One region of the Staphylococcus lugdunensis genome, then DNA from elsewhere that is predicted to be linked to it. Evidence: predicted binding sites of a transcription regulator. Region 1 holds the regulator's gene; each other region holds the start of a gene.

Region 1 (8,515 bases):
ATATGTAACATAATATAACAAGGTGGATCGAAAAACAAACTGTGAAGTACAAATGTCTGAAGGTTCTTCACAGTTTATTTTAACCGTTGTTTATTTCTTATATCTATTTAAATCTTACTTTAAGCTTTTTGAACTGTAATGGTCCATGATGCATCATCTAATTGTTCATAGTTTGTCACTGGATATCCTTGTTCTGCAGCCCAGTTTGGAATTGCTTCTGTAGCTTGAGTGCAATCAAAGTCAATCTTTAGTTCATCACCAGCATCTAATGTTTGCATTTTCTTTTGTGCTTCTATCAATGGAAATGGACAAACCATTCCTACTGTACCTAATTCATATACCATATACTATTCCTCCTATTTATGATGATAATTGTGTTTGAGATACTGTTTTATTCGCTTTTTTATCTGTTTGCTGTATTTGTTTCATTGGTCTTATAAAAATAAAATAGCTTGTAAACCACACGCCTAAAATCATTGCAAAAAGTGCAATCCAACCTTTCCACGACATTATAGCTGTTTCTACTAAACCATTTCCTATTGAACAACCACCTGCAACAGAAGCACCGAAGCCCATGCATATACCTCCTACTGCACTATTTCGAATCGTACGTATATCTGGTAAGCGCCATTTAAATTCATGTGCACCTCTAGCTGCGATGTATGATCCTATAAAAATACCAAGAACCAGTAGTACGCCCCAGTCAATAAGTTTTGAATCACCAGTAATGAGATAAGTTACAAGATTTGCAGACGGCGTAGTTATCCCTAAGCCATAATCTCGTCCAGTTGAAATACTCATTGGCCACGCTAATAAAGCAATTAAACCAACAACAATACCAGCTACAAACGGATGATAGCGTTTTTCAAACAAATAATGTCTAATACCGTGATATTTTTGTTTTAATTTTGGAACTGCTACCTTAGGTTTGGGTTTACGCAATGTTTTAATAACAACATAAAGTGTGATAATAGTAAGTACAATGACAAATATCCACATTGGAATACCGGTTGTTTGTGCCATACTTGCATTTACATTTGTAGGTTGATTTACCCAAGTCATCACAGGTAATAAAATGCCCGTTTTTGTTGCTGCAGCTGTTAAAGCGTACATGATCAATGCGATCCAACTGCCAATCAATCCCTCGCCTGCTCTATACCAAGTCCCTGTTGCACAGCCACCAGCTAATACTATACCGATACCAAATATAAATGAACCGATAATAGTTCCTACTATTGGGAATGTACTATCTGGTATAGCAAACAATCCTAAACTTGTTAAGATAACTAGACCGACACTCTGTACGGTTATTGCTACAAGTAGCGCATAAAACATCTTATTATTTTTTTGTACATACATATCTCTAAAGCCACCAGCAAGACAAAATCTTGTCCGTTGCATTACAAAACCTAATAATACTCCTACAATAAGACCACTAATAATCATCCAAATCATTCAATCCCTCTTTTCCGATAATAATAATAAGATATTATACATTACTGTGTTAGTAACTGTAAATATTGAAAATGAGAAATTCAGATAATTAAATTCATTGTTAAACGTATTAAAGATCATGGATAACTATTGAAAATTGTATGATTAAAACTAAGACCACTTCTAATAATATTTTTTCTGTACATAACCCCCTCAGAAAACCTACTGCCGACACAGTATTAAAGCATTTGAGTGACCAAAAATTAGATAAATGATTGCTAAATATAATGCTACAATTAAAGCTAGAAATATCATAACTATCTTTTAGCGATTCTAATTTGAAAGCATAAAAAACAGTAATAATATTTTCTTTAAATTTAAAAAGCGTAACAAAAGTCTTTTGGACTTTCATTACACTTCCAATATATATTCTCTATAATTATGAATAGTTTTTCATAAAGAAAAGTAACGACTGTAACTCAATTCCGAAATCAATATGTTGTACCTGAACCGTTGATGGTGCTTTAACGCGACGTGGAGTGAAATTTAAAATGCCTTTAATATTCGCATCAACTAATTGATTGACAACATCTTGTGCCGCTTTTTCTGGCGTTGTCAAAATTGCAACATCGATATCTTTTTTAGCTAATATTTCTTTTAAGCGGTCAATATGTTTTATAGTTACTTGGCCGATTTGTTGACCAATCATCGTTTCATCAATATCAAATGCTTCAGTAATGGTCATTTCACTATGAATCGAAAAATTATAATTAAGTAGTGCTTTACCTAAATTACCTACACCTACAAGTGCTATTTCTATGGTATCACTATCACTTAATTCAGATTTAAAAAATTCTAACAAGCCATCAATATTATAGCCATATCCTTTTTTACCTAGCTCACCAAAATAAGAAAAATCGCGTCTAATCGTAGCTGAGTCAATATTCAATGCCTCACTGATTGTCTTCGAATTTACGCGGTCATATCCTTTTGATTTAACCCTTTGAGCAAATCTATAATATAGCGGTAAGCGTTTTAAGGTTGCTCTTGGTATTTTGACACCGTCTTTAGCCATCTTTTTGTCCCCCTCTTGTTTGAATGGTTTATAGTATTTTTATTCAAACTAATTAGAGCAAAATTAGTTACGTATAAAATGTATTTCATCTAATAAAGAACATACTGGCTCATTATACCGTAACTTAATAAAAAAAACATGTCCTATTTCCAAGTTTAAATGTAATACTGTAAAATAAATAGTAACGTTATGCAATAGATTATGAAAACCATTTATATACTATTATTTTATATTTTATTTTCTTAATTAGAAAGGTGAAGGCTGAATGATACTTTTACAACTTAATGACATTTCAAAATCATTCGATGGTGAAGATATATTTACAAATGTCGATTTTGAAATTAAAACTGGAGAACGTATCGGCATTGTCGGTCGTAACGGCGCTGGAAAATCCACTTTGATGAAACTCATTGCTGGCGTTGAAGACTACGATCATGGCCATATCTCTAAAATTAAAAATTTAACAATAGGTTATCTCACTCAACAGATGACTTTAAATTCTGAAGCCACAGTTTTTGAAGAAATGGCTAAACCCTTTACCCATCTTAAAAATATGGAACAGTTAATTAAACAAGAAACCGATTGGTTAGCACAACATGGAAATGATTATGAATCACTAGATTATCAACAGCACATGGAGCGATACGAATCTTTGAGTTCACAATTTGAACATCAAGATGGTTATCAATATGAAAGTAAAATAAAAACGATACTCCACGGTCTAAATTTTACTGAGGCAGATTTCAATCGACCAATAAATGATTTTAGTGGTGGTCAGAAAACACGTTTGTCATTAGCTCAAATGTTATTAAATAATCCCGATTTATTATTACTAGATGAACCGACTAACCACTTAGATATGGAAACAACACAGTGGCTAGAAGATTATTTAAAATATTTTCAAGGCGCTATTGTCATTATTAGTCATGACCGTTATTTTTTAGATAAAATAGTCACACAAGTGTATGATGTAGCTCTTGGTGAAGTAAAGCATTATGTCGGCAATTATGAACGCTTTATTGAACAACGCGATCAATATTATCAAAAACGTATGCAAGAATATCAAAAGCAACAAGATGAAATAAAACGTCTCGAAACATTTGTCGATAAGAATATTACCCGGGCGTCTACTAGTGGCATGGCTAAAAGTAGACGCAAAATGTTAGAAAAAATGGAACGCATAGATAAACCGATGCTCGATGCACGTAGTGCTAATATGCAGTTTAGTTTTGAGCGCAATACAGGCAATGACGTGATGCATATAAACAACTTACTTATTGGCTACAGCACGCCCATTACAAAAGAAATTAATATTGAAATTACGAAAGGAGATCATATTGCCGTTATCGGACCAAATGGCGTAGGTAAAACAACGCTGATAAAAACCATTGCTAATAAACAAGAAAAGCTTGGTGGCAGTGTGACATTTGGTGCAAACCTACAAATCGGTTATTATGATCAAAAACAAGCTGAATTTAAATCGAATAAAACAATTTTAAATTATTTGTGGGACCAATATCCTAATATGAATGAAAAAGATATTCGCGCTGTACTTGGCCGTTTCCTCTTTGTACAAGAAGATGTTAAGAAAATTATCAATGATTTATCTGGAGGAGAAAAAGCACGCCTACAACTTGCCTTATTAATGTTACAGCGTGATAACGTGCTTATTCTCGATGAACCTACAAACCATCTAGATATTGATTCTAAAGAAATGTTAGAACAAGCACTCCAAAACTTTGAAGGTACAATTATCTTTGTCTCACACGATCGCTACTTTATAAATCAATTAGCCAATAAAGTATTTGATTTAAATCATGACGGCGGTAAGATATATCTTGGTAATTATCAATATTATATTGAAAAAACCGAAGAACAAGCAGCTATCAAAGCACATGAAAACATACAACGTGCTGACAATAAATTGGAGAAAAACCATGTTAACAACGATAATCATTCAAATTATTTTAATCAAAAAGAACACAAACGTCAGCAACGTAAAATAGAACGTCAAATAGAACAATGTGAAACACGCATAGAAACCTTTGAAACACAAATAACTGATATTGATGAACAATTAACCCAACCAGAAGTTTTTAATAATCCACAAAAATCTCACGAACTAAGCCAAATTAAATCTGATACCGAACAAAAGCTAGAACAAACATTAATTGAATGGGAAGAATTACAAGAAATGTTATTAAATTAAACACGCGGTGAAAAAGCAAGAAAAGTACAATTTGTTACTTTTCCTGCTTTTTTTAACGACTTTGTCAAAATATTTATTCACATAATAAAACCTATAAAGATAGCTATCCACAAAGTTATCCTAGTTATCCACAGGTAAATTGTAACTTTTGCTCAATATATTTGTTACAAATTTTACAATATCCACATATATAACCACTTGTTATCCACAAGTTGTGCACTGATTGTTGATAAGTACAAACGTTCCCTCTTGACGTACAAACTACGCTTAAACTTATTATATTTTGCATATCCAAATAAGTTATGAAATAATATCAATTATTACCTATAAATATATTAATATAAGGGGATTAAAATGTTCGATAATACAATATTTTTATTTATTTTAGCTATAATTATACTAACTATTATTGTAAGTATCACAACTGCTATTATTGAGCAAAAAAAGTTAACTATCAAAATCAAACAACTTTGGACGAATAAGGAGCGCCTAGAAGAATTTATTCGTCCAAACGCTCGTTATGATTATCAATATCAAAGTTATCGTTCGAATTATGCTCATGATGATTTGGTTGATGATAAAACATGGAGCGATTTAAGCATGGATAGCTTGTTTCAAACCATGAATTATAACTTTACTGCTATTGGAGAAATGAAACTTTATGCAACATTACGTGGTATGTTTAAAGCAAATAATAAAACATTAATACATAAAATTAAAACGTCAGAATCATTTAGAAATTATTTATCACTCAAATTATCAAAAGTTGGAAAAAAATATTATCCTTTTTTTCCCGATCAACTAACCGCTATTAAAAGAAATAATCTATTGATGCTTACTCCATTCTTACCTATTTTGAGCATATTGATTATTGTATTTAATAAAAATTTAGGTATTTTATTAACCTTATTAGTATGTTCGATTAATATTTTATTGTCTGTATTTTTGAAACGAACTTATGAAAAAGATTTAAAATCAATTTTTTATACTTCAAATGTTTTAACACAAAGTAAAAAGTTAAATGAGCTTGACGGAACACCTGAATTGAATATTAACTTTAATCATTTTAAAAGTTCACGATATTTAAGTGGTATTTTAGTTAAATTAGATGCTAACGACATTGGTTCAAGCATTATTTTGTTATTTAAAATAATTTTCATGCTAGATTATGTTATTTTTCATATTATTCAACGTAGTTTTTTTAAGTATATTGATGAAGTTCTTGAAAGTTATGATTATATCGCTATGTTAGATAATCATTATTCTGTAGCACTCTATCAAACCACGTTAAATATACAGTGTCAGCCTGAAATATTAGACAATCATGTGAAAGATGAGTCCTTATGTACATTTACTGAATTAGTTCATCCACTTATTGACGGTGCTGTACCTAATAATTTATGTCTTAAAAACAATATTTTACTAACAGGATCAAACGCTTCCGGAAAATCAACATTTATGAAAGCTATTGCGATAAATCTTATTTTGGCGCAAACAATTGAAACTGCTGTCGCTGCTGAATTTAAATATGTTCCAGGACATGTATATTGTTCTATGGCTAATGCTGACGATGTATTATCTGGTGATAGCTACTTCATGACAGAGTTGAAGTCAATTCGCAGACTATTTAATATTTCGTCAAAACGCCAAATATATTGTTTTATCGATGAAATATTCAAAGGTACTAACACGACAGAGCGCATTGCTGCTTCTCAATCCGTTTTAAGTTATTTAAGTAATATGAATAACTATTTTATTTTAGCTGCAACACACGATATCGAATTATCAAGTTTACTAGATTATTCAAATTATCATTTTAATGAAATCATTGAGAAGCAATCTATTGCTTTTGACTATAAAGTCAAGCCTGGAAAAGCTAATACTAGAAATGCTATAGAATTGCTGAGAATATCAAACTTTCCATTAGATATTTATCATCATGCCAAAGAGATAGTTGAGGACATATAAGCTTTTTGGGACAGCATTCATTTTGAATTTGTATTGCCCACCCCGCAAGATTGTTTAGAATTGAAAAAGCTTGGTATAAGTGCATTTAAAATTCACTTAACTACTGTTATATATAGTTAAGTGAGTCAGGGACATAAATCTTAGAAAAATAGTACTCAAATGAATTGATGTGCCCCCCATAAAGTTGGATTAAAGATCTAACTTTATGGGGGGCACATCATTATTTCAATAGAAATTGCTTTTTTATTTGTCTAAGAACTTTATGTCTTAGACTATCTTTATTATTTACAATAATGTCTCCCTGTAATTTAATTAACTAAATGCTTAAATTGTTGCTTCCTCAATATCAATATGGTTTTTGCCATTGAGATCTAATCCTGAAGTGATACCAGCTCGATATAAATAATAGCCTGCAGCACCTATCATTGCTGCATTGTCTGTACATAATTTTGGACTAGGAATTAATAGTTTAATTTGTTTTTGTGCACAACGTTTTTTTAATTCTGTTCTTAATCCGTGATTGCTTGCTACACCCCCAGCAACAATTAGTTGATTAACATCATATTGCTGACAAGCATTAATAGCTTTACCACTTAGTACTTCAACAACACTATTTTGAAAGCTTGTTGCTACATTAGCCTTATTTATTGGCAAATCTTTCTGTTTAAGATTATGCAATTTGTTTATAACAGCACTTTTTAAACCACTGAAACTAAAATCATAGCTGTCCTTTTCAAGCCATACTCTAGGAAAATGATATTCATCTTCTCCTGTTAATGCTAATCGATCAACATGCGGTCCCCCTGGATAAGGTAGTCCAATTGTTCGAGCAACTTTATCGTAGGCCTCACCCACTGCATCATCTCGCGTTTCTCCGATGACTTGAAATTGTAAATGATCTTTCATATAAACCAATTCTGTATGTCCTCCAGAAACGATAAGTGCCATTAATGGAAAAGTTAATGGTTCTTCCAAATGATTAGCATAAATATGCCCGGCAATATGATGAACAGGAATGAGCGGTTTATCATATGCAAACGCTAATGCTTTAGCCGCATTAATTCCTATTAACAGTGCCCCAATTAGCCCTGGTCCTTCCGTCACAGCGATAGCAGTAATATCCTCCATCGATACTTGTGCCGTTTCTAACGCTTCGTCGATTGTAGGGAGTATACCTTCAACATGATGCCTGCTTGCAACTTCAGGTACAACACCACCAAAGCGTTTATGACTATCTATCTGACTTAACACTGCATTAGATAATATTTCTGAACCATTCTTTATAACACTAACACTTGTTTCATCACAGCTCGTTTCAATCGCTAAAATTAAAATATTTTCATTCATGTAACTTCACCCACATCACTAACGCATCCTCTCCATCTCCGTAGTAATTTTTACGTTTACCACCATATTGAAAACCTAATTTTTCGTATACATGTTGAGCGATAATATTGTCGACACGTACTTCTAAACTCATTGTGTCACATGTATGTGCCGCATAAGTCATGCCATATTTAAGCAACAATTGTCCTAAGCCAAGATTACGATATATTTCGCTCACTGCGACCGTAGTCACTTGCGCTTGATCGAGCACTGTCCAAAGACCTAAATAACCAATAATTTGGCCATTACGTTCCGCCACAAAATATTTTGCATATTGATTTTGAGTTATTTCATGGTAAAAGGCATCAATGGTCCATGAACTATGTTTAAAACTCAAACGCTCTATATCAAATACTTGAGGTACGTCATCGACAATCATTTCTCGTATGTTTAGTTGTTCTGTTGCTGATTCAGCCAATTGCGTTCTGCCTCTGATAATTTAA
Region 2 (8,515 bases), 370 kb from region 1:
TTGTAAATCCAACTTATCACCTGAAATAACTGAATGTGCTTTTGCTACAGGAGAATGTTGCCCTTGTTTAGCTGTTGTCAAATGTTCATAATTGTAAAACCATGGTTCATAGTAATCTTTAATTACTGGCATATCAGGATTATAGAAGATTTTTCCTAAAGCAATTTTTGACCAGCGACTCCCTGATTTAAGTTGAAGTTTGCCTTTATTGTTGCGCACCCAACCGCCTTTATATTGCTCTTGGTCTTCCCAACGTTTTGGATATCCAACACCTGGCTTTGTTTCTACATTATTAAACCACACATACTCCGCACCCGGTCTATTCGTCCATGTATTTTTACATGTCACACTGCACGTATGACAACCAATACATTTGTCTAAGTTCAATACCATTGCAATTTGTGCTTTAATCTTCAAGCCAATTGACCTCCTTCATTTTTCTCACGGCCACATAGATATCTCTTTGATTGCCAATCGGTCCATAGTAGTTAAAGTGATAGCTTATTTGTGCATATCCACCAACCAGCTGTGTCGGTTTTAAATGAATACGAGTTGGTGCATTATGAGAACCTCCTCGCGTATCTGTGATTTCTGAGCCAGGTGTTTCAATATGCTTATCCTGTGCGTGATACATAAACATTGTTCCTCTAGGCATTCGATGAGATGTGACGGCACGCGCAGTCACAACACCGTTTCTGTTATATACTTCGAGCCAATCATTATCACTAATGCCATGCGCCTCGGCATCTTCATTTGATAACCAAACAACAGGTCCACCTCTAAATAATGTCAGCATGTGCTGATTGTCTTGATAAGTCGAGTGGATATTCCATTTACCATGTGGTGTTAAGTATCGTAATACTAGGGCATCTTGTCCGCCTTTTACTTGTTTATCTCGTGTGCCAAAGACCATCGGCGGTAATGTCGGTTTGTATACTGGTAAACTTTCACCAAATTGCTGAAATATTTCATGATCAATATAGTAGCTTTGTCTTCCTGTTAATGTTCTGAAAGGAACAAGTCGTTCGATATTTGTTGTGAACGGTGAATAGCGACGGCCATTTTTATTTGATCCAGGAAAAACGGCAGTTGGAATCACTTCTCTAGGTTGTGCAGTAATATTTAAAAATGATAGCTTTTCGGCTTCACGTGCGCTAGAAATATCTTTCAATGGCATACCGGTTTGTTGTTCTAAATCGGTATATGATTTTTGAGATAACTTACCATTCGTCGCAGATGAAACATTTAAAATCGCATCAGCCACTTTCCTTGCTGTATCGATACGTGGACGTTGATTTCTGATTGATGTTATGTCGTCATCATTCCAAGTTCCTATCATACTTTTTAGTTCCTCATATTGTTCACCCGCATGATAACTCACACCATGCGCACCTATTTTCCCGTTTTCCAACAAAGGTCCTAACGTAACAAATTTGTTATATATTTGAGTGTAATCCCGTTCAACTACAGTAAAATTAGGCATTGTGCGTCCGGGAACTGCTTCTATTTCTCCTTTAGACCAATCTTTGACTTGACCGAATGGTGTTGAAATCTCTTGCTTAGAATCATGACCTAATGGTGTAGTCACAACATCCTTATAAGTACCTGGCAAATAATCTTTTGCCATTTCTGAAACTGCTTTACTTAATGTCTTATAGATATCCCAATCTGAGCGCGATTCCCATAGTGGATCTATTGCAGGATTGAATGGATGTACGAAAGGATGCATATCCGTTGATGAGATATCATGCTTTTCATACCAAGTTGCAGCTGGCAACACAATATCTGAATAGAGTGGTGTAGCTGTCATTCTAAAATCTAATGATACTAATAAATCAAGTTTGCCTATTGTATCGTCTCGCCAAGTAATTTCTTCAGGCTTATCATGCTCATTAGGTTCAGCCATCAAGCCAGATTTAGTACCTAATAAATGCTTCATAAAATATTCTTGCCCTTTTGCAGAGCTTGAAATTAAATTTGAACGCCAAACAAATAATGTTTTAGGATGATTCTTCTTCAAATCAGGATCTTCAATTGCAAACTGTGTTTCTTTATTTTTCACGGCATCAACTGCACGTTTAATAATTGCTTCGTTTGACGCATCGCCAGCTTCTTTCGCCTCTTCTCCAAAGAGTAAGCTGTTTTTATTAAACTGTGGATAAGATGGTAACCAGCCTAAGCGAGCAGCAGTCACATTGTAATCAGCAGGATGCTGGTGCTTAACATGTTGTGCAAGAGGTGAAGTTAAACTAGCTACATTGGATTCTTCATATTTCCATTGATCAGTCGCAAAATAAAACCAACTTGTACCATTTTGTAAGCGTGGTGGTGCTTGCCAATCTTTGGCAAAGGCAACCGTATTCCATCCTTCAATAGGACGACATTTTTCTTGTCCAACATAATGTGCCCAGCCTCCACCATTTACACCTTGACAGCCACATAACATGACCAAATTTAGAATTGAGCGATAAATGGTGTCAGAATTAAACCAATGATTAATACCTGCACCCATAATAATCATCGAGCGACCACCAGTTTCTATCGCATTTTGCGCAAACTCTCGTGCAATTTGAGTCACAGTCGATGCTTTAACACCAGTAATTGATTCCTGCCAAGCTGGTGTATACTTGGATTGCTGGTCATCATAGGATGTTGCCTCCATGGCATGATTGAAACGCTGTATACCATACTGACTAGCCATCAAATCATAAACTGTCGTCACTTGAACGTTTTGACCATTGGCTAACTGTAACGTGTATGTTGGAATTGGTCGCTTAAAGATTCCATCACCATCGCTATCAAAATATGGAAATTGAATGGTTTTGATGTCATATTCAGTATTCGCCATCGTCAGTGTTGGATTGATTGTTTGACCATCATCAGTTTCCAATTTAAGATTCCATTGTTTACCTTCTTCCCAACGTTGTCCCATCGTGCCATTAGGTACCACAAACTGTTGGCTCTCTAGATCATAAATCATTGGCTTCCATTCATTATTGTCACTGTCAATACCTAAGTCACTTGCACGTAAAAATCGCCCTGCTTTATAGCCTTGCTTATCTTGGTCTAACATAATAACAAACGGCATATCCGTATACTGTTTGGCATAATTAATAAACATTTCATTCGGCTCATTTTGGTAAAATTCTTGTAAAATCACGTGTGTCATCGCCTGAGCAATTGCAGCATCAGTACCTGGATGCGGTGCCAGCCAGTTGTCGGAAAACTTTACGTTTTCAGCATAATCCGGAGCGACCGAAATAACTTTAGTTCCTTTATAACGTACTTCGGTCATAAAATGCGCGTCCGGTGTACGTGTAAGAGGTACGTTTGATCCCCACATAATAATGTAAGCTGCATTGAACCAATCACTTGATTCTGGTACATCTGTTTGTTCACCCCATATTTGTGGTGATGCAGGTGGTAGGTCAGCATACCAATCATAAAAACTCAACATTTCTCCACCTAATAAACTAATAAATCTAGCTCCAGCAGCATAACTAATCATCGACATAGCTGGAATAGGTGTAAATCCAGCAATTCGGTCTGGTCCGTCTTTTTTTATCGTATATAAAAGCTGCGCCGCAATGATATCTGTGACATCTTTCCAACTAGCTCTGACGTGTCCACCCATACCTCTTGCTGATTTATATCGCTTAGCTTTTTCTTCATCTTCAACTATTGAGGCCCATGCTGCAATGCGATTACCGTTGTTTTCTTCAAGTGCTGTAGTCCATAAATCCAATAGTTTACCTCTAATATAAGGATATTTAACACGCAACGGACTATACTCATACCAAGAAAATGATGCACCACGAGGACAACCTCTTGGTTCAAATTCAGGCATATCCGGACCACAACTTGGATAGTCAGTTTGTTGATTTTCCCAAGTAATCACGCCATTCTTCACAAAAACTTTCCAGGAACATGATCCTGTACAATTGACCCCATGCGTAGTACGAACGACTTTGTCATGGCTCCAACGTTCACGATACATTTTCTCCCATTCTCTGCTTTTACTTTCTAAAATGGACCAATTACCGTTAAATTTTTCAGTTGGCTTAAAAAAGTTCAATCCAAATTTCCCCATCTATATGTCCTCCCGTAAAAGGTTTAACACGAGTGCTACATTCAACATTCATATCATTGTCTTAGTTACATTGTATATTTTTTCACAAAGTTCTAATATTAGGGAATTGCCTAATTGCCTTAGTTGAAACCCTAAATTTTCAAAAATAAAAAGAAGCGAGACAGAATTCATAATGACTTCTGTCCCGCCCCGGCGAGTTTAACTGCCAATATATAGTTTATAGCCTAAAACATAGTGATGTCCCAGACTCACACTTACTCCATATAGATATAATCACACTGATGTTGTGCGATGATATGTTGAAATAAATCGTGCTGACTTTGATGTGCTGTCTTACTTGGTTGTATCAGACATGGTGTTCCTATATCTGCTAAATGTTCAGCTTGTATTAGCGCCTGTTCTTTTTCACCTACGAGTATCTTTAATATGCTATCTCTGCTGTTAGCCTTAGGTATTTGTGACATATGTTCTACGATAGGACCAACCAAACAAATGCCAGGTTGTCCTTCTAAATTTATCTTAGTTAATTGCGCTTCGATGGTTGATAAACGCCCTATTACGGTTGTTTCGTTATACCAAGAAGCATTAAAAATCACTGCAATTGGATAATCTTCAGTTGATACCGCAGTAATTTGTTGAATAATATGCCCTAAACGCTTAACTCCCATATAAATGGCAAGTGTACCACCATTGTGTAAATTTCTAATATCTGTTTCATTGCTGACATCATCTTTGAAATGCCCTGTTGAAAAAGTGACACTTGGTGCAACTTGACGCATCGTTAGTCCGACATTCATAGTTGCTGCTGCAGCACTCGCAGACGTAATGCCTGGGACAATTTCTACTTCTATCGCTTGTTGTTTTAATGCCTCAAGCTCTTCATAAACACGACCAAATATCGCAGGATCACCACCTTTTAATCTAACAACATGTTTATATTGATGTGCCGCAGCAATCATTTTATGATTAATCTGTACTTGTTGAATGTGTTTATGGTATGGCTTTTTACCGACATTAACGAAGACTGCTTTCTCTGACGCATACTGTAAAATAAGTGGATTGACTAAACGGTCATACAATATAATATCCGCTTCTCTAATTAAACGTTCGGCTTGTTTCGTTAATAAATTAGGATTTCCTGGACCAGCGCCTACAAGATATACCTTGCCACCATTGGCTATAGACATACGTAGACATCTCCGTCAATGACTTCTACTGGATATACGGTTACACAACCTTCATCAGGTTCTTGAACTTCACCAGATGCTAAATCAATTTTTTGATCATGCAGGGGACAGTATACATATTCACCACTGACCGTTCCTTCTGACAAAGGACCTTGTTTGTGCGGACAAACATTATGAATAGCATGAATATGACCACTTTCAGTTAGAAATATACCTATTTCATTACCATCAACAATGACCTTTTTCCCTATTAAAGGTGTTAAATCATCGATTGTTAATACTTTTACTTTTTCTCCTGTTCTCATCGTTTACACCTTCTCAACTTCAAAGATTTTTTGTGCATGTTTATTGTGAACAATTGCTTGCCAAGGTTCTTCTGAAACTGCTTGTTTCGCATCCATGATACGTGTATATAATGCATCTTGTCTTTCAGGATCCAACAATACTGCTTTAACATTATCGAAACCTAAACGCTCTAACCAAGGAGCTGTACGCTCTGCATACACACCTGTTTCACGGTAATATTGCATCAATGCACCGCAAAGTTTAATCACTTCATCTTCTGTAGCTACAGTCGTTAAGAATTGACCTTTGGTTACTTCTGTACCACCGTTACCACCAATATAAATCTGGAAGCCATTTTCAACAGAAATAACACCAAAGTCTTTAACCCCTGATTCTACACAACTTCTTGGACAACCTGACACACCCATTTTAAATTTATGTGGTGTGTCGATATATTCAAATGTTTTTTCTAAACGAATTCCTAAGCGCGTCGTATATTGCGTCCCAAATCGACAAAACTCTTTACCAACACAGCTTTTAACAGAACGAGTTTTCTTTCCATAGGCAGATGCAGAACGCATGCCTAAATCTTGCCATACTTGTGGTAATTGTTCTTTTTTCAATCCATATAATCCGATACGTTGTGAACCAGTAACTTTAACTAGCGGTACATCATATTTTTTGGCTACTTGTCCAAGACGTATCAATTGATCTGCATCTGTGACGCCTCCACGCATTTGAGGTATGACTGAAAACGTACCATCATTTTGAATATTGGCATGATAGCGTTCATTAGCAAAACGTGACTCACGTTCATCTGCATGTTCATGAGGATAGACCATATTTAAATAGTAATTAATAGCTGGTCGACATTTAGGACAACCATTTTTATCTTTAAAGTTCAAGACATGTCTCACTTCTTTAGATGTCTTTAAGCCTTTAGCTCTAATTTGTGTGACGATTTGATCTCTAGTCAGTTCTGTACAGGCACAGATTCCTGTTGGCTTAGCAGTGTAAAAGCCATCACCAAGCGTATACTCTAGAATTTGGCTGATTTGCCCTTTGCATTTTCCGCATGAATTACCCGCTTTAGTCATTTTAGTCACTTCTGCCACAGACGTTAAACCTTTAGATTTAATTGCATTTACAATGGTGCCTTTATCTACACCATTACAACCACATATCGTTTCGTCATCGCTCATATCAGTAATTGATAAACCAGCATCGGCACCTTTTTTCTGTAATAGTGCCATTAACGTATAATCTTCAAGTGATTCATGCTTTTTCATCATGCTATAAAACCTAGAGCCATCGTCCGTATCACCGTATAGTACAGCTCCCACAACCGCTTGATCTTTTAAAAATACTTTTTTATAAACGTTATCTACGCTATTAAATGCTTCTATACCGTGTACGTCTTCATCTTCAACAATTTGTCCAGCACTGTATAAATCGCACCCAGATACTTTTAAGGATGTGAATGTTGTTGAGCCATGATAGCCCTCTGTTTTTCTACCAGTTAAATAATCGGCTAACACTTTGCCTTGTTCATATAAAGGTGCAACAAGTCCATATACGTGTCCTTGATGCTCAGCACACTCTCCAACAGCATAAATATGTGCATCACTCGTTTGTAAATAATCATTAACGACAATACCTCTGTTGACCTCTAGTCCAGCATCACGGGCAACTTGCACATAAGGTCTGATACCCACTGCCATCACAATAAGGTCTGTTTCTATCACACGACCATCTGCTAATTTAATAGCTTCAACATCATCTTGACCAATAATTTCTTGTGAGTTCGCTTGTAACTCAATCTTCATACCTTGTTGTTCCAAATCCGCTTTGAGTAATGCGCCCGCCTTTGCATCTAATTGCATTTCCATCAACCAATCTGCTAGATGTAAGACAGTAACTTCCATGCCTTGATCTAATAATCCACGCGCACATTCTAATCCAAGAAGACCGCCTCCAATAACGACGGCACGTTTTTTCGTTTGTGCAATTGTCATCATTTGTTCAGTATCTTTAATCGTTCTCCAACCGATTACACTTGGCAAATCAGCCCCTGGAATAGGTAATACAAAAGCTGATGAGCCTGTGGCAAAGATACAAATATCATAAGAAACCGTTAGCCCTTTTGATGTTACAACATATTGTCCTTCGCGATTAACGTGCTCAACTGGGTCATCGATAATTAAGTTAATATCATGCGCTTTGTACCAATCAAATGGATTCATAATTGTGTCGTCAATCGTCATTTTATTTTGTAAAATATTGGATAGCATGATGCGATTATAGTTAGGATAAGGTTCTTTACCAATCACTGTAATGTCAAAGGTTGAATCGGAACGCTCTAGCATTTCTTCTATCGTGCGTATACCTGCCATACCATTACCTATCAACACTAATTTTTGCTTAGCCATAATGTCGCCCCTTTTAATCTTTTAAAGATTGCTGGAAATACCTATGCCCTTAAAGGTTCATTAACTTGATTAATAATATTCCAGCTATCACTTTTCAATTTTATTGTAGACCAATACAGGCAATTTTTGTGAATAAAATCACAAAATTAGGGAATTCCCTAACATAAAAAAACAACCAATAAAGTGCGAAACTTTACTGATTGTTACTGATATCATCTTTAATTATTTTCTTTAAAATGATAATTCCTCAAGACGTGCGCTAATAATATCTTTCAAAAGCGGATCGAAATTCAGAGATGGTGTAATAAGCAATTCTGATTGTATGTCCATTTGCGCGATTAGTTTTTTTACTTTATTCACTAAGCGTCCATCATATAAAAACATTGGCACGATAATTAACTTGGAAAAGCGCTTAGCTAACTTATCCAAATCATTTTTAAAGCTTATATCGCCATACAATGTTCTGGAGAATACAGGATAATCTGTAGCTAGCTGATGATTAAAGGTTTCTAATTCATCATGTG
Region 3 (8,515 bases), 360 kb from region 1:
GCGCACCAATTAAATGGCAATTTGTTTCTGGCAATACCAACGATAGATATAAGCTAATTGTTTTAAAAAAAGGGCGTGGCCTCGCTGGTATGGTAATGAAAACTGGTAAAAGAATGATCATTGAGCAGGTTGATCAAGAGATTGGCTTTGAAGAGCGCTTAAAGTACCCCATTTTACTAAGTGAAAATTTAACGAGTTTGATTGCGATTCCACTATGGTTTGAAAATGAGTTATGGGGCGTATTATTGCTTGGTCAACGTCAAAATAAGCCATTACCAGACAATTTTGATAAGGTTAATATTCAAGGAAAACTAAGCGTATTTTCAGAAGGATGATAGGTGATAGGAGTGCTCAATATTAATGAAGAACAATTAGAGCAGTTATTACAACAATATTATAAAACAACACAGGAAAAGATTGTCTTTGTAGACAAATACGGTAAAGTTATCGCAATGAATGATGCAGCAAAGGAAATTATTTCAGAAGACAACAATTACAGTACCATGACCAATGCAATTTGTCGTCAGTGTGAGGGCTATTCCAACGAATTTGCATTAAAAAGCTGTATGAATTGTTTTATGGATACGACTCAACCAACAGATGCAAACTTCCAAGTGTTTATGAAAACTGTAGATCAACAGGTACAACCTTTTACTGCGACATATCAATGTATCGATGACGTAAAAGGTATTTATGCGTTTACTTTGCAAAATATCTCTCCACAAATTGAGCGTCAAGAAAAAATGTATCAACGTCAAATGATTCGAAAAGTAATTGCCGCTCAAGAGAACGAACGTAAACGTATTTCTCGAGAATTACATGACAGTGTTGTACAAGAATTATTAAATATTAATATTGAATTGAGATTATTAAAATATCAACAAGATAAAGTATTAATTACCGATAAAGCCCAACAAGTTGAAAGCTTGATGGCCAATTTAATCGACGATATTAGAAATATTTCTGTCGAATTACGGCCATCATCCTTAGATGATTTAGGCTTAGAAGCAGCTTTTAAATCTTATTTTAAACACTTTGAACAAACCTATGGATTAGCCATTAGTTATCAGGCGAATATTCAGGGTAAGCGCTATGATAGCGACATTGAAACCGTTGTGTATCGAGTTGTGCAAGAAAGTATTTTAAATGCCTTGAAATACGCTAGCGTGAATCACATTGATGTGAGTATCCAAGATACAGGTGATCACATCATTGCAGAAGTGATTGATCAAGGTGTGGGCTTTAACCCTCAGTCACAGCCTAAAGGAACAGGTCTAGGTTTATATGGAATGAATGAACGTGCAGAGCTAGTCAATGGTAATGTAAATATTGATACTCAAATTGGCAAAGGAACAATTATTACATTAGAAATACCAATTTAATGTAGGTTAGGGGAATTCAATTGAAAATAGTTATAGCAGACGACCATGCAGTAGTGCGCACAGGGTTTTCAATGATTCTGAATTTTCAAGACGATATGGAAGTTGTAGATACTGCTGCTGATGGCGTAGAGGCATATCAAAAGGTTATGGAGCATAAGCCTGACGTGTTAATTATGGATTTAAGTATGCCTCCTGGCGAATCAGGCTTAATTGCTACAAGTAAAATTGCAGACAGTTTTCCAGAAACAAAAATCTTAATATTAACGATGTATGATGACGAAGAATATTTATTCCATGTTCTAAGAAATGGTGCTAAAGGTTATATACTAAAAAATGCACCAGATGAACAGCTAATCTTAGCAGTAAGGACTGTTTATCAAGGTGAGATGTATGTGGATATGAAGCTGACAACATCTCTCGTTAATGAGTTTGTCAATCAGCCACAATATGATACTGGCACTACAAATGATCCTTTTAAAATATTATCGAAACGAGAATTGGAAATCTTACCATTAATTGCTAAAGGTTATGGCAATAAAGAAATTGCAGAAAAGCTCTTTGTTTCCGTCAAAACGGTAGAAGCACATAAGACGCATATTATGTCAAAATTAGGCTTAAAATCTAAGCCAGAACTTGTAGAATATGCACTCAAGAAAAAGTTATTAGATTTTTGATCTTATTTAAATTGATGGTGTATAACAAGAAAATAAAAAGTGAAATAACATACACAGGTTGGACATCAATCTCAAAATAATAGCACAAAGATGATTTGAAATTAAAAATTGTCTTTGTGCATTTTTTATATCAGAACTAAAATGACATAAATAGCGACCGATAACAAATAGGGAAATTGCCTATAAACATCAGGGATTATCCTTATGTTCAATTTTTCACAAGGATTATAAACTTTAATTATAGTTGGTATGTGTTATAGAAATATGTCTCAAGTAGGGTGTGTGATGTCATATAGTTGATTGCTATCCTCATGCATGTACTAACACTAATTACATAAATAATGAAGGTGAAAAAATGTTTAGGACAAAAGGTGCCTTTCAACTTGGTTTACAAACATTGAGTCTAGTTGTTGGATTTATGGCGTGGAGTATTATATCTCCATTAATGCCATTCATGTCGCAAGATATTAAAGTAAGTGATGTGCAAATATCAATTATTGTAGCAATTCCAGTAATTTTAGGCTCAATATTGCGTGTTCCATTTGGTTATTTAACCAATGTGGTTGGCGCAAAATGGGTGTTTTTCAGTAGTTTTATTGTGCTATTATTTCCAATTTACTTCTTGAGTCTTGCACAAACACCTGGCATGCTTATGACATCTGGTTTCTTTCTAGGTGTTGGTGGTGCCATCTTTTCTGTGGGTGTAACGTCAATACCGAAGTATTTTTCTAAAGATAAAGTTGGTTTAGCAAATGGTATTTATGGTGTAGGTAATATTGGTACAGCAGTATCTTCCTTTTTAGCACCACCTATTGCAGGGATTATTGGCTGGCAAACAACTGTACGCTTTTATCTTATATTTATAGCTGTCTTTGCATTGATTATGTTTTTATGTGGAGATGGAAAAGAGCCGAAGGTTAAAATTCCTTTAATCGCACAAATGAAGGATTTATTTGGTAATTATAGAACATATTATTTAAGTTTATGGTACTTTATCACATTTGGTGCTTTTGTGGCATTTGGTTTGTTTTTACCGAATTATTTAGTGCATCATTTCACTATAGATAAAGTAGATGCGGGTATTCGGTCGGGTGTATTTATTGCTTTAGCTACATTTTTACGTCCAATTGGAGGTATGATAGGTGATAAATTTAATGCCGTAAAAGGATTAATGATGGACTTTATATTTTTAATTATTGGTGCAATTATTTTGGGGGTATCAGATCATATCGCACTCTTTACCATTGGTTGTTTAATGATAAGTGTATGTGCAGGAATTGGAAATGGTCTTGTATTCAAACTTGTACCATCATACTTTTCTAAAGAATCAGGTACAGCGAATGGCATCGTTTCTATGATGGGAGGCCTCGGGGGCTTTTTCCCACCTTTGATTATTTCGTTGGCAAAGTCTCTAACTGGCACAAGTCATTTAGCATTTATTTTACTTGCATTATTTGGGGTCGTGGCTTTTGCTACAATGTTTCACTTATATAAAAAGGAATATGTATAAAATCAAGTTAGTATAAGCCTATGACTAGTTGCTTGCTCAACGTTTTAGAAGCCCTTATTCTTTGCGATGTTAAACGTGCGCAATGAACAAGGGCTTTTTATAAGTATAATCATTAGTATATAACAATAAAATGTTGCATCAAGTGATTGAAATGAGCAGCCAAGAAGTATCATCTAATAATGAGTTAATGAATAGTCACTTTAATCGCTTGTAATCATCATTGTTAAAAATTATCGACAACAAATTGATGCATAATTTTGATGAGCTTTTGTGCTTCCTCTTTGCTAACGCCTGCATCACAAAATACATTTTTTGAAATAGAAGCTAATTCAGGTTTTAATGCTACACCTTGCTCAGTTAGTGAAATTTGCAAGTTGCGTTCATCATTTGTTTCACGTATGCGTGTGACAATACCTTTTTTTTCGAGTTTTTTTAATAAAGGCGTAAGTGTACCTGAATCAAGATAAACTCGATTACCTAATGTCTTAATATTCAGTTTTTCTTTGTCTTCTATAGCCATGATAACGATGTAAGCTGTATAAGTAAGGTCATGTTCTTTTAAATACGTGGTGTATTTTTTGATGATTTCCTTTGATGATACATATAGTAAAAAGCATAGCTGATTGTCTAAATAGCTTTCTTTATGCTGCATTTAATCACTCCTTATCCCATAACAATAGTAGGAATAGTTAGGGATGTCAAGGTTTTATGCAATTAGTTTATAATTATAAAATCTATAGTTGATATACAATATATTTGTAAACAATTTCACATATTTTAAGAAAAATTTGTTACAAGTGAAGTGATATACTTTAAAAATCGTGCTGTTTCATTCATAATAGTTTGAATAGTACCTTAATTTAACGGACATGTTAAAGATTTTAGTAAAGGGAGATTTACAATGACCAAAAAGCAGGTTATCACCAGAATTATCATCATATTAGTGATTTCTTTAGTAGTCGCAATTGCTTTCTTTTTTGGAATGAAAATGTATCAAAGTCATAAAAATATTCAGCTTGTGGATAGTTACATAGAAGATAAGCATCTTAAAGGATTAATTAAAAAAGAGGAAACAAAATATAGTGCCAAAAAAGGTGTATACTATAAAGAAATCGTGTTTAAAGATGAGCCAAAATTAACTTATGTTGTTCAGCCAATTAGCACACGAAAAGGTATTTTCTTAGAAGGTTTCGATACTGAAACAAAGAAAAATATTAAGGGTGCGAAACATAATACATTTGACCAAAACTATAAACCATAAGTTAAAAAACACTATCAGATGCGCTACAATATACGCGTATCTGATATGTTAATACGGTTAAATAACAGAATATTTAAACATTATCGCTGTAATATTTTAAAAATTTATATCCAATTTTATTTATAAATGATATAATGAAGCGATGTCAGATGAGGGGGTTGCAGTATGGCTCTATTCAAGAGAAAAATAAGTTTACCAATGCAAGTATTAATTGCATTAGTATTAGGGGTTATCGTCGGACTTTTACTTTATGGACAAGACCAAGTTGCGAATTACATTAAACCATTTGGAGATGTATTTCTTAATCTCATAAAAATGATTGTAATTCCAGTGGTGTTCTGTTCACTTGCTTTATCCATTTCTGGTGTAGGTGAGTCTAAAACAGTTGGACGATATGGTTGGAAGACAATTCTTTATTTTGAAATTATAACAACAATCGCAATTGCATTAGGTATTATCCTTGCAAACTTGTTTAAACCAGGTCAAGGATTAGATCGTTCTAAATTACCTTCTGGCGATATCTCAAAATATCAAACAACAGCACAAGCAGCTGAACATTCTACATATGGTAATCATTTCATTGATACAATTGTAAATATTGTACCTACTAACTTTTTCGAAGCTTTAACAAAAGGTGAATTATTACCGATTATCTTCTTTGCTGTATTTTTTGGTTTAGCATTGGCAGCAATCGGAGAAAAGGGTGAACCTGTTAAGGCATTCTTAAGTGGGACACTAGATGCTGTATTCTGGATGATTAATAAAATCTTAAAATTAGCACCATTAGGTGTATTTGCCTTTATTTGTACAACAATTATTACATTTGGTGCATCAGCACTTTTACCTTTATTGAAATTAGTATTATTAGTAGTATTTGCAATGGTATTCTTTATACTTGTTGTTTTAGGTATTGTAGCTAAAATGTGCGGAGTTAGTATTTTATCTATTATTAAAATACTGAAAAGTGAACTTTTATTAGCCTTTTCAACATCTAGTTCTGAGGCAGTATTGCCTAGTATGATGAAGAAAATGGAAGAATTTGGTTCACCAAAAGATATTGTATCTTTTGTTATACCTATTGGATATACCTTTAACTTAGATGGTTCAGCATTGTATCAATCAATTGCCGCATTATTTGTGGCGCAAATGTATGGCCATCATCTTACATTGTCCCAACAAATTATGTTGATGGTGACATTAATGGTAACATCTAAAGGTATGGCGGCTGTTCCTGGTACGTCCATCGTTGTACTATTAACAACGTTAGGTGCGATGAACATACCGGCAGCAGGACTAGCACTAATCATTGGTGTTGACCGTATTCTTGATATGGTACGTACATGTGTCAATGTTTGTGGTAATGCATTATCAACAGTAGTTATTGCAAAATGGGAAAATGTTTACGACAAAGAAAAAGGACAAAAATACTTAGAATCAATTTAAAAAATAAATCTGACATTTTTATACCGAGCCATTGAGCTCGGTTTTTTAATGGTAACAAGTAAAATTAATCAAATTTTAACAAAGGGGTCTGGGATATAAATGTCAGAAAGGGTCTGGGACATAAATCTCAGAAAAATAGCGCTCAGATGAATTGAATTCAACTCATCTGAGCGCTTCTTTTTATTCAATACTTCGTATTGTTGGCTCGCTTTCTTAGGGGACAGCTTCAGCCTGTAGTCTTCAACTCGTCCTGTTTCCTCAAGAGTCTCGCCAAAATACGTCGCATTTATATGTAATTTTACATCAACATACTTTAAAAAAATAAGGCACTTTCGTATCATTTAATAAACTTCACTAAACTAAATTAACGAGGTGCCTTATGTATAAAGATTATAATATGAATCAACTTACACTATACACAATGGAAACTTCAATACTTATTCCTACAAATGATATTTCTCGATATGCAAATGAAATTGTTGAAACAATCCCAGATAATGAATTCAAACACCATCGTGGGACTACATCTTATCACCCTAAAATGATAACGAGCTGTATATTATCTAATACATAAGAGAAAAGACAATTTCTATCAAATAATTTTAATAGAAATTGTCTTTTTTACATTGTTTAAGAACTTAATGTCCCAGACCCCGGCTAGATTGACTAGGATTGAATCAGCATATTTTCAATCCAGTCAAGGGCTCCAGCTAAGCATGTGCTGAACCAATACAACTATTGGGTTCAGTATACAATCAAGCTGGGGATTTATTGTATTCTATGCAAAATTAATGATGCATATGTTTCATGTCGTGAATTTTCATCATTAAACCGTGTGGAATATCATCATGTTTCACTTTAGATACACGAGAGAATTCGTCTGAATTTTCATTTTTAACAAGCAAGACAAAATCTCCTTTATGAACGTTTGCATCTGTGTCTTTTGGAAGTTTGACATTTTTTTCTACCTTTTGGTCTTTTTCACTAACCATTTTCTCAATTGTTGTATCATTTTTCATAATACCGTAATACGTATCTTTTTTAGCGCCAGTCATCATGAGAACAACTAAAACAACGCAAGCAATAAGCATTACTACGATTAATGTAATTCCTAATCCCTTTTTACTTTTCATGTTAGAATCTCCTTTATATATTGTTATTTTATTTATACAAGACCTGCTCAAAGAATGCAATATTGAATTATTTTAAATCTGACTTAAAATTTAAAAATGTCAAAATTTGATAACATGTTTATGCTTTAATAAGCAAATATAAAAGGAAAGCTTGTTTGTCTTATACTTCAAGATAACAGGCTTTCCTTTAATTGTTAATTCGCTTATTCGGATAAGTCCAGTGTTGCTGGGGTATCTAAATCAGGATCATTCATTAATTTAATTGTTTTAGGCGTCACTTTTAAGACACATAAATCAGGATCATCTTTAGAAGAAAAGAAACTTTTATCTTGTGTTTCCCATAGCCAATCAATCGTTTGTTGGTCTGTTACAACTTCGATGTTGGTATCAATTTCTACGAAGCTACGCTGTTTCGTATCGTTATATCCTAACAAGATATAGGCACGAGGATTATTTTGTATTTCAGCTACTTTGATTGAATTAATATTAGTCTTAGTGTATAGCTCAAGACCATCATTGTAAAATACCATGTATCTACTGTTTGGCTGATTATGATAGGCTGTAGAAAGTACGCCTACTTTAGAAGTGTTTAAGACATCAGTCATCTCTTGTATTGCTTGTGCTTTATCCAAATGAATCATCTCCTTAATAATGGTATTGCCCAAAATAATTAGAAATAAACGTTGATCTTTACTTAGGTTGGCTTGATACACAAGTATTTGACTTCATCGTGCTTTAATGTAATTTCTCGCGTTTCATGCTGTATTTGCTGAATATATAATTCAGTTTTAGGATAGTTACTGCGGTCTAAATGTTTCAAAATATGCTTTTCTATATATCGTGGATTATTATCTTGAGGTAATAAGTTGGCTATCATGCCATGCTCGTGATTTAATGTCTGCATAATGAATTGTGTTTGCGTATTTAACCGGTTATTTAATTTGAAAATTTGTTTATTGTCTGATAAATAACGGTCATTTATTTTATTAAAGATTAAAAAGTGATAATCCCCATCTTTACGACTTAACATATAATTATTTGTAATTTCGATCGGTTCATTCATAAAAGCAGCAACAAATTGATATAAGTGCATAATCGGTTTCAAACTACCA
Region 4 (8,515 bases), 630 kb from region 1:
CGGATTACCATTTAGATCCGCACGAAACACGTCAGCTTTTTCATGATTTAGGTTGGAAGACGGTTGTCGGTTTCCAAACAAGAAATCCAGTGCACCGCGCACATGAATATATTCAAAAATCTGCTTTAGAAATTGTAGATGGCTTATTATTAAATCCATTGGTAGGTGAAACAAAAGCAGATGATATTCCAGCAGATGTACGTATGGAAAGTTACGAAACGATACTAAAACATTATTATCCTAAAAACCGTGCTCGATTAGTTATTTATCCAGCAGCAATGCGTTATGCAGGGCCAAAAGAAGCAGTTTTACATGCTATTGTACGCAAAAATTATGGATGTACACATTTTATTGTTGGACGTGATCATGCTGGTGTTGGCGATTATTATGGTACATATGAAGCCCAACAATTTATTTCTCAATTTGAAGATGAATTAGATATTCAAATTTTAAAATTCGAGCATGCGTTTTATTGCGAAGCATGTGGCAATATGGCTACGGCTAAAACATGTCCACATGATGCGACACAACATGTTCATTTAAGTGGTACAAAAGTCAGAGAAAAATTACGCAATGGAGAAGCATTACCAACCAAATTTTCACGACCAGAAGTTGCTGAAGTATTAATCAAAGGGTTACAACAACATTAAGGTGGGGGGAAGTAACATGAGTCAATCAAGTCATATAACATGGCACGATTCAGAAGTAACAAAAGCAGATAGGCAAAAGCAAAATGGTCATAAAAGTGCAGTCATTTGGTTTACCGGACTATCTGGTTCTGGAAAGTCAACAGTGTCTGTCGCATTAGAGCAAGCTTTGTTTGAATTAGGAAAACATGCTTATCGTTTAGATGGAGACAATGTGCGACACGGTCTAAACAAGAATTTAGGCTTCAGTCCAGAGGATCGTAAAGAGAATATTCGACGCATTGGTGAAGTCAGTAAGCTGCTTGTTGATGCAGGGACGATTGCAATCACAGCCTTTATTTCTCCATATCGTGTCGACCGTGATGACGTAAGGAATATATTAGAAGACGGGGAATTTATTGAAGTTTATACCCAATGTAGTGTTGAAGAATGTGAAAAGCGAGATCCTAAAGGTTTATATGCAAAAGCACGTTCAGGGGAAATCAAAGAATTTACCGGTATTAGCGCGCCTTATGAAGCACCGAATCATCCAGAAATTACAATTAATACTGAACAGCAAAGTGTAGAACAAGCTGTAGCACACATTCTTAATTATTTGACAGATAATAAATATCTTTAATAAGTGAAGCATAGAGAGTAAGCCAGTTTACTTTCTATGCTTTGTTTATGGAATGAGAAATAACATCATAAAGTATTATCATTTACTGATGGATTCATTTGTACTAACGTGTTTAAAAATGCATTATTGCTGAACATGTGATGAAATTGAAAATCTGTCAATTACAAAGATAATGAATTATAGAAATAAGATTGTTGCAAAACGTGTTGTCATATAAGTTAGGCACACATGAAAAATGTTTAGAAAAAAAGTATAGTGTGAATAATTTAAGAAACGTTAAATTAAAGTTAGAAGAGGCGATATGAATGACTGTTTTGTCTGAACAGGAAAGAATAGATATTTTAGCAGACATCGTTAATATCAATACAGAGAATAATAATGAAATCGAAGTTTGCTATTATTTGAAAGAATTACTACAACGTTATGACATTGAATCAAAAATAATTGAAATTGAAGGTAAACGTTCAAATTTAGTAGCTGAAATTGGGTCAGGTAGACCTGTCATTGGTATATCTGGACATATGGATGTTGTAGACGCAGGTGATGAAGCGCAATGGATGTACCCCCCGTTTGAATTACATGAGCAAGATGGGAAATTATATGGGCGTGGTACATCTGATATGAAGGGTGGCCTTGCTGCGTTAGTCATTGCTATGATAGAAATAAAAGCTTCTAATTTGTTACAACAAGGTACCATCCGTCTTTTAGCAACAGCAGCTGAAGAAAAAGAAATGTCAGGGTCAATGTTATTTCGTGATAAAGGTTACGTTGATGATTTGGATGGATTGATTATTGGTGAACCAAGTGATCATTATATAAACTATGCTAACAAAGGTTCAATGGGTATTAAAATTAAAGCTAAGGGTGTTGCCGCGCATAGTTCGTTACCTAATTTAGGACATAATGCAATAGATGACATAATTAGATATATACAAAAAATCAAAGAAAAATATGAAGATATTAAAAATAATGATAATAAACATTCATTAGACGTATCACCGCTAATTAAAGATTACTTTGGTGATAAGTTTAATGATAAGGAGCTTAGAAAATTAGAAAATGTTGCTGAGGGTTTAGTTATAGTTAACTCAATTATTTATGGTGGGGAACAGTTTAATACAGTACCTGAAAGTGCATATGCAGAATTTAATATACGTACAATTCCAGAATATGATAATGAAGCAATCATACAATTGTTTGAAGAAACTTTGTATGAAGTGGATCAGGCACAATTATCAATGGAAATCACTACGAATCATGCCCCTGTTTATAGCAACAAGGATAATTTGTTAGTGAAGTCATTTACTGAATATAAAGATGATTTAACAGTTACAGCGCTTGTCGGTGCGACAGATGCATCAGAATTATTAAAAGGTATAGATAATGTAGACTTAACCATTATCGGTCCTGGTTTTATGCGACAAGCACATCGAGCGAATGAATATATAGATAAACAGCATTATTTAGATTTTATTGATTTGTATCAACATGTCGTTGTTGATTATTTAAACAAAAAGAGTAATTAAAAGAAACTTAACTATGAAGAAACATTTGATAATAAATGTCTTCATAGTTTTTTATGAATAAATTTAATTGTTTTTGATGTCATTAACGTGAAAGCAATTATCGGTTTTATTACAACAAATGTAATAATCTGTTGATTATGATGTCTATCATCCCCAACATCATCGTTGTTAGAGATTGTTACAAAATAGCTATGAGTTTTACATCGAACGACTGTTTATTATGATTCTTTTACAAAATATTAACAACGCACACAGCAGCTTATTTTTCTGATAGAGTGTGATTTGTCGTTGAAACAACGAGAAAAAATTAATCATGTTTTGTAACTTGAAGGTAGCCACGAGATAAAGAAATCATTATTTAAATGAATTTAGGAGGATATTTGATTATGAAAAAGATCGCTACAGCTACAATCGCAACAGCAGGATTTGCAACAATTGCACTCGCAGGAGGTCATGACGCACACGCTGCTGAACAAAACAATAATGGTTATAATCCAAATGATCCATATTCTTATAGCTATTCATATACAATTGACCAACAAGGTAATTATCACTACACTTGGCAAGGTAATTGGAGTCCAAACCAAGCACAACAAGGTCAATATTATTCATATAATTATACAAACACAGCAGGCACTCAAAACTACAACTACAATACGCAATATAGTCAAAACTATCAGCCACAAACTCAAGCATATCACGCAAACAATGGTGGCGGATTAGGTGCTAGCTATTCAACTTCTGATAGAAATGTTAAAGTAACAACTACACAAGCACCATCAAGTCATGCTTCAAATACTAGTGGTGGTTCAGCGTTTTCAGGTAAATCAGGATCAAGCTCAAACCTATACACAGCAGGTCAATGTACGTATTACGTTTTTGATAAAGTAGGCGGAAAAATTGGCTCTACATGGGGCAACGCAAGTAACTGGGCTAGCGCAGCTGCATCAGAAGGCTATAATGTTAGCAATTCACCAAAACAAGGTGCGGTAATGCAAACATCACAAGGTGCATATGGTCATGTCGCTTACGTTGAAAAAGTCAATAGTGATGGTTCAGTTAAAGTATCAGAAATGAATTACAATGGCGGACCTGGCGTTGTCTCTACACGTACAATTTCAGCAAGTCAAGCAAGCTCTTACAATTACATCTCATAATCAACTATTTGAACGGTTCATCCTACAATATTGTGCTTCAACAATATTGTAGGATTTTTTTATTGTCTGCTGCTCAAAGTTCAAGGATTATTAACAACTCTTTGACAGTTATGTTAACATGTGGGTTTTTATTTGAAATACTATATATAGTGTTATAAGTTTAATATAAGTACTATATATAGAAATGGAATGATTTTTATGAAACAACTTGAAGCTGAATTACAAGGTCTCATTACCAAAGATCCAGCAATTGTAAATGAGAATGCCAATAAAGATAGCAATACATTTTCAACGATGCGTGATTTAACAGCAGGTGTCGTTTCAAAGTCATATGCATTACAACATTTATTACCTAAAAGAGTCGCACAAGCACATAAGAATGGAGATATACATTTTCATGATTTAGATTATCACCCATTCCAACCTTTAACAAACTGCTGCTTAATTGATGCAACATCAATGTTACAGCATGGGTTTGAGATTGGGAACGCCAATGTCACTACACCGAAATCAATTCAAACGGCGTCCGCACAACTTGTACAAATTATTGCCAATGTTTCTAGTAGCCAATATGGTGGCTGCACGGTCGACCGCGTTGATGAATTACTTAGTACATATGCACGACATAATGAAGCACATCACCGCAAAGTTGCTGAAACATTTGTTAGAGCAGATGCTATAGAAGATTATGTAGATCAACAAGTAACTAAAGATGTTAATGATGCTATAGAAAGTTTAGAGTATGAAATAAACACATTGTACACATCAAACGGTCAAACGCCATTTGTAACACTTGGATTTGGTTTAGGAACAGATAAACTAAGTCGAAAAATTCAACAGGCAATTTTGAACACACGTATCAAAGGACTAGGTAAAAATAGAATTACTGCAATCTTTCCAAAATTAGTCTTTACGATAAAAAAAGGCGTTAATTTTAGCGAAGAAGACCCTAATTATGACGTTAAGCAACTCGCTTTAAAATGCTCAACGAAACGCATGTACCCAGATGTTTTAAACTACGATACACTGGTTGATATTTTAGGTGATTTTAAAGCACCTATGGGTTGTCGTTCATTTTTACCAGCTTGGCGTGATGCTCAAGGGCAATTTGAGAATAGTGGTCGATGTAATTTAGGTGTCGTAACATTAAATATTCCGCGTATTGCGATTGAGTCTCAAGGCGATAAGTTAACGTTTTGGCGACTTTTCCATGAGCGTATGGATATTTTACATGAAGCCTTACTTTATCGTATTGAGCGTGTTGCACAAGCGGTTCCTGAAAATGCTCCGATTTTGTATAAAAGTGGCGCCTTTAAATATAAATTACAAGAAGGTGAAGATGTTACGGATTTATTTAAACATCGCCGTGCTACGATTTCTATGGGTTATATTGGGTTATACGAAGCAGCTACTGTATTTTATGGTCCAAACTGGGAAACAAATCCAGATGCCAAGGCCTTTACATTAGATATATTAAAAGAAATGAAGGATTATCAATTAGAATGGACGGAAGAGACGGACGTTTGGTTCAGTATTTATAGTACACCGAGCGAATCATTGACAGACCGTTTTTGCCGCTTAGATTATGAACGATTTGGCTCTATACCAGATATTACGGATAAAGGGTACTATCAAAATTCATTTCATTATGATGTGCGAAAAGATGTTACACCTTTTGAAAAAATAGATTTCGAAAAGGATTATCCATACTACGCAAGCGGTGGATTTATTCACTATTGCGAATATCCAAAATTAAATCATAATTTAAAGGCGCTTGAAGCGGTTTGGGACTATGCCTACGATAAAGTTGGTTATTTAGGAACAAATATACCAATTGATCGTTGTTATGAATGTGGCTATGAAGGAGATTTTGAAACAACTGCTCAAGGATATACATGTCCACATTGTGGTAATCATGATCCTAAAACAGTAGATGTGGTCAAACGAACATGTGGTTATTTAGGAAATCCAGTACAACGACCTGTGATTGAAGGACGTCAAAAAGAAATTTGCGCAAGAGTTAAACATATGAAGGAACCAAAATAAAATGAGTGTACTTGACGTTACAGAAGGTCGTGGTTATATTGCCAAAATTGAACAACATAGTTTTGTTGATGGTGAAGGCGTTCGCGTCAGCATGTATGTATCAGGTTGTCCCTTTCTATGCGAAGGATGTTACAATGTAGCTGCTCAACGTTTTACTTACGGCGAACCCTTTAATGATGAAACGCTTGAAGCAATTTTGCACTACTGTGAACCGGACTATATTGCTGGATTGAGTATACTCGGTGGTGAACCATTTTGTAATGTTGATATTACCTTGAAAGTTGCTCGTGCCTTTCGTCAAAAGTTTGGACACCGCAAATCATTGTGGGTATGGACAGGATTTTTGTATGAATATTTAAGTCATGATGCAGGAATAAGATATCAACTATTATCTTTGATTGATGTCTTAGTAGACGGTCCATTTATACAAGCGCTATTTCAGCCTAATTTAGCTTATAAAGGTTCATTAAATCAACGTGTCATTAATGTTCCAGCATCCTTAAAAAAAGGAACCCCAGTCATTTATGTAGAAGATTAAACATAAAGTAATAGGGAAGATAAATAGTATAAGTGCATGACTTAAGGTGCATAGGAGTGATGTATATGAAGTTAATCATCATCATCGGGCAATGGCTCATAGCTATTGGTTTGATTGTTGGTTCAATATTAGAAGAACGTCACTATCGCAAACAGCGCCAGAAAAAACAATCATCACAAAATAAATAAATATTTAAGAGGGATAGCGTCGAAGTGACGCATCTCTTTTATTTTTGTCACAATTTAAGTTATTATAAGACAAATATATATACATTTTTGTATACTTTTTGCATTCTATAGTGATAAAATATTTAATGTTAAAAATATCACAAAGAAATTGTGTTAGGAGTTAAGATTATGATTCTTTTTGCCATAGAAATAGGAATTATGATTGCAGCTATTTTATTAGGATTACGAACTGCAGGCGCTTTAGGTTGTGGTATTTTCGCAATTGTGGCGCAACTCATTATGATATTTGTTTTTCAATTACCCCCTGGATCTGCTCCAGTTACAGCAGTCTTAATTATTCTTTCTATTGGTATTGCTGGGGGTACACTCCAGTCAACAGGCGGTATAGATTATTTAGTATATTTAGCTTCTAAAGTGATTGAAAAATATCCAAAATCTATTATTTTTATTTCACCGATTATTGTCTTTATCTTTGTTTTTGGTATTGGTACTGCGAATATTGCTTTATCATTAGAACCGATTATTGCGAAAACAGCAATGAAAGCAGGTATTCAACCTAGACGCCCTTTGATTGCCTCTGTATTGACAGCAAACTTAGCATTACTATGTAGTCCTGCAGCTGCAGCTACAGCTTATATCATCTCGGTGTTAGCAGGTTATGACATTAGTATGGGCAAATATTTAAGTGTTGTTTTTCCTACAGCAATTTTGACAATGTTGCTATTAAGTGTATTTTGTACTTTGGCTGGACGCAAAAAAGAACAAGCACAACGTTTTGAATTGAAAGATTTAGAAGTCAAAGTACCAACCACGTTTCCATCAAAAGTAAAAATTGGTGTGGCTAGTTTCTTATTATGTGTAGTCGGGATATTAACATTTGGAATTTTTCCGCAATTGATGCCAAGCTTTAATATAGATGGTAAGTCAGTAGAACTAACGATGACTGAAATTGTTCAATTCTTTATGTATTTAGCTGCTGCGATTAATCTATTATTAAATAAAATTGATACGACGGATATCTTATCATCACACATTACACAATCAGCTATAGGTGCTTTATTTGCGGTTCTTGGACCTGGATGGTTAGGAGCCACGGTATTTAATGCACCTCAAAATTTAAAAATTTTAAAGGAAGATGTAGGTGCTGTGATTCAAGTAGCACCATGGTTAGTTATTCTTTTAGTCTCTATTGTAGCGATAGTTGTTATATCACAGACTGCAACAGCTTCGATTATGTTTCCTATTGTTCTTAGTATAGGTATCCCACCAATGTTTTTTGTCGCTATGGTGCAAACGATAAATGTGAACTTTGTCATCCCAGCGCAACCGACTTTACTCTTTGCAGTTGACTTAGATGAAACGAAGCGCACTAAAGTGACCAGCTTTATTATTCCTGGATTCTTTATGATTACGGTGTCAGTGCTTATTGGTTTTTCAATTAAAGCAATATTAGGTTATTAATAGTAGTAAATTATTTACGAATCTAGAACATTATGCCTAGGAAAAATAGTGAGCGAGACAGAATTCATAATGAATTCCTAGTTTCGCCCTTGCAAGGTTGACTGGGATTGAAAAAAGCTTGGTATAAGGGTATTTTCAATCCAGTCAACTACTGCCAATATATATCGCTCATAGTCTAAAATATAATGATGTCCTATACAGTTATTTTTTACAGTACTTTGAATTATGGGCTTGCTAACTTAGGAGAAAGCTTCTTAACCCCAACTTGCTTTGCTTGGCGAAATTCTGCTCGAAATTCTCTTTGTTGGGGCCCCAACCCCAACTTGCTTTGCT

What was found. The regulator Rex, encoded in region 1, represses fermentation and respiration genes when NADH is low (regulators of the CRP and FNR family bind a similar motif). The targets are predictions, from matches to a motif close to TTGTGAAATATTTCACAA.
Region 2: the regulator Rex is predicted to act here: its motif matches at 4,161-4,178, upstream of AL499_RS09555 (nitrate reductase subunit alpha).
Region 3: the regulator Rex is predicted to act here: its motif matches at 2,261-2,278, upstream of AL499_RS09590 (nitrate/nitrite transporter).
Region 4: the regulator Rex is predicted to act here: its motif matches at 6,847-6,864, upstream of AL499_RS08450 (anaerobic C4-dicarboxylate transporter family protein).

What each region holds. Positions count from the first base shown of each region.
Region 1 covers NZ_CP014022.1:2,425,362-2,433,876, reverse strand. The annotation lists gene AL499_RS11390 (sulfurtransferase TusA family protein) at 120-344, opposite strand; gene AL499_RS11385 (YeeE/YedE family protein) at 361-1,455, opposite strand; gene AL499_RS11375 (redox-sensing transcriptional repressor Rex) at 1,874-2,509, opposite strand; gene AL499_RS11370 (ABC-F family ATP-binding cassette domain-containing protein) at 2,775-4,718, shown strand; gene AL499_RS11365 (MutS-related protein) at 5,073-6,686, shown strand; gene tsaD (tRNA (adenosine(37)-N6)-threonylcarbamoyltransferase complex transferase subunit TsaD) at 7,011-8,033, opposite strand; gene rimI (ribosomal protein S18-alanine N-acetyltransferase) at 8,026-8,451, opposite strand; gene tsaB (tRNA (adenosine(37)-N6)-threonylcarbamoyltransferase complex dimerization subunit type 1 TsaB) at 8,463-8,515, opposite strand, start outside.
Region 2 covers NZ_CP014022.1:2,056,792-2,065,306, reverse strand. The annotation lists gene narH (nitrate reductase subunit beta) at 1-417, opposite strand, end outside; gene AL499_RS09555 (nitrate reductase subunit alpha) at 407-4,090, opposite strand; gene cobA (uroporphyrinogen-III C-methyltransferase) at 4,345-5,277, opposite strand; gene nirD (nitrite reductase small subunit NirD) at 5,268-5,582, opposite strand; gene nirB (nitrite reductase large subunit NirB) at 5,586-7,991, opposite strand; gene AL499_RS09535 (sirohydrochlorin chelatase) at 8,223-8,515, opposite strand, start outside.
Region 3 covers NZ_CP014022.1:2,067,816-2,076,330, forward strand. The annotation lists gene nreA (nitrate respiration regulation accessory nitrate sensor NreA) at 1-335, shown strand, start outside; gene nreB (nitrate respiration regulation sensor histidine kinase NreB) at 348-1,382, shown strand; gene nreC (nitrate respiration regulation response regulator NreC) at 1,403-2,056, shown strand; gene AL499_RS09590 (nitrate/nitrite transporter) at 2,412-3,566, shown strand; gene AL499_RS09595 (MarR family winged helix-turn-helix transcriptional regulator) at 3,790-4,218, opposite strand; gene AL499_RS09600 (DUF3139 domain-containing protein) at 4,468-4,827, shown strand; gene AL499_RS09605 (cation:dicarboxylate symporter family transporter) at 4,993-6,270, shown strand; partial or broken gene AL499_RS09615 (IS5/IS1182 family transposase) at 6,650-6,832, shown strand; gene AL499_RS09620 (DUF4889 domain-containing protein) at 7,059-7,403, opposite strand; gene AL499_RS09625 (pyridoxamine 5'-phosphate oxidase family protein) at 7,607-8,035, opposite strand; gene rsp (AraC family transcriptional regulator Rsp) at 8,098-8,515, opposite strand, start outside.
Region 4 covers NZ_CP014022.1:1,799,251-1,807,765, forward strand. The annotation lists gene sat (sulfate adenylyltransferase) at 1-650, shown strand, start outside; gene cysC (adenylyl-sulfate kinase) at 667-1,266, shown strand; gene AL499_RS08430 (ArgE/DapE family deacylase) at 1,572-2,792, shown strand; gene AL499_RS08435 (CHAP domain-containing protein) at 3,179-3,949, shown strand; gene nrdD (anaerobic ribonucleoside-triphosphate reductase) at 4,148-5,995, shown strand; gene nrdG (anaerobic ribonucleoside-triphosphate reductase activating protein) at 5,997-6,533, shown strand; gene AL499_RS12795 (hypothetical protein) at 6,599-6,721, shown strand; gene AL499_RS08450 (anaerobic C4-dicarboxylate transporter family protein) at 6,890-8,182, shown strand.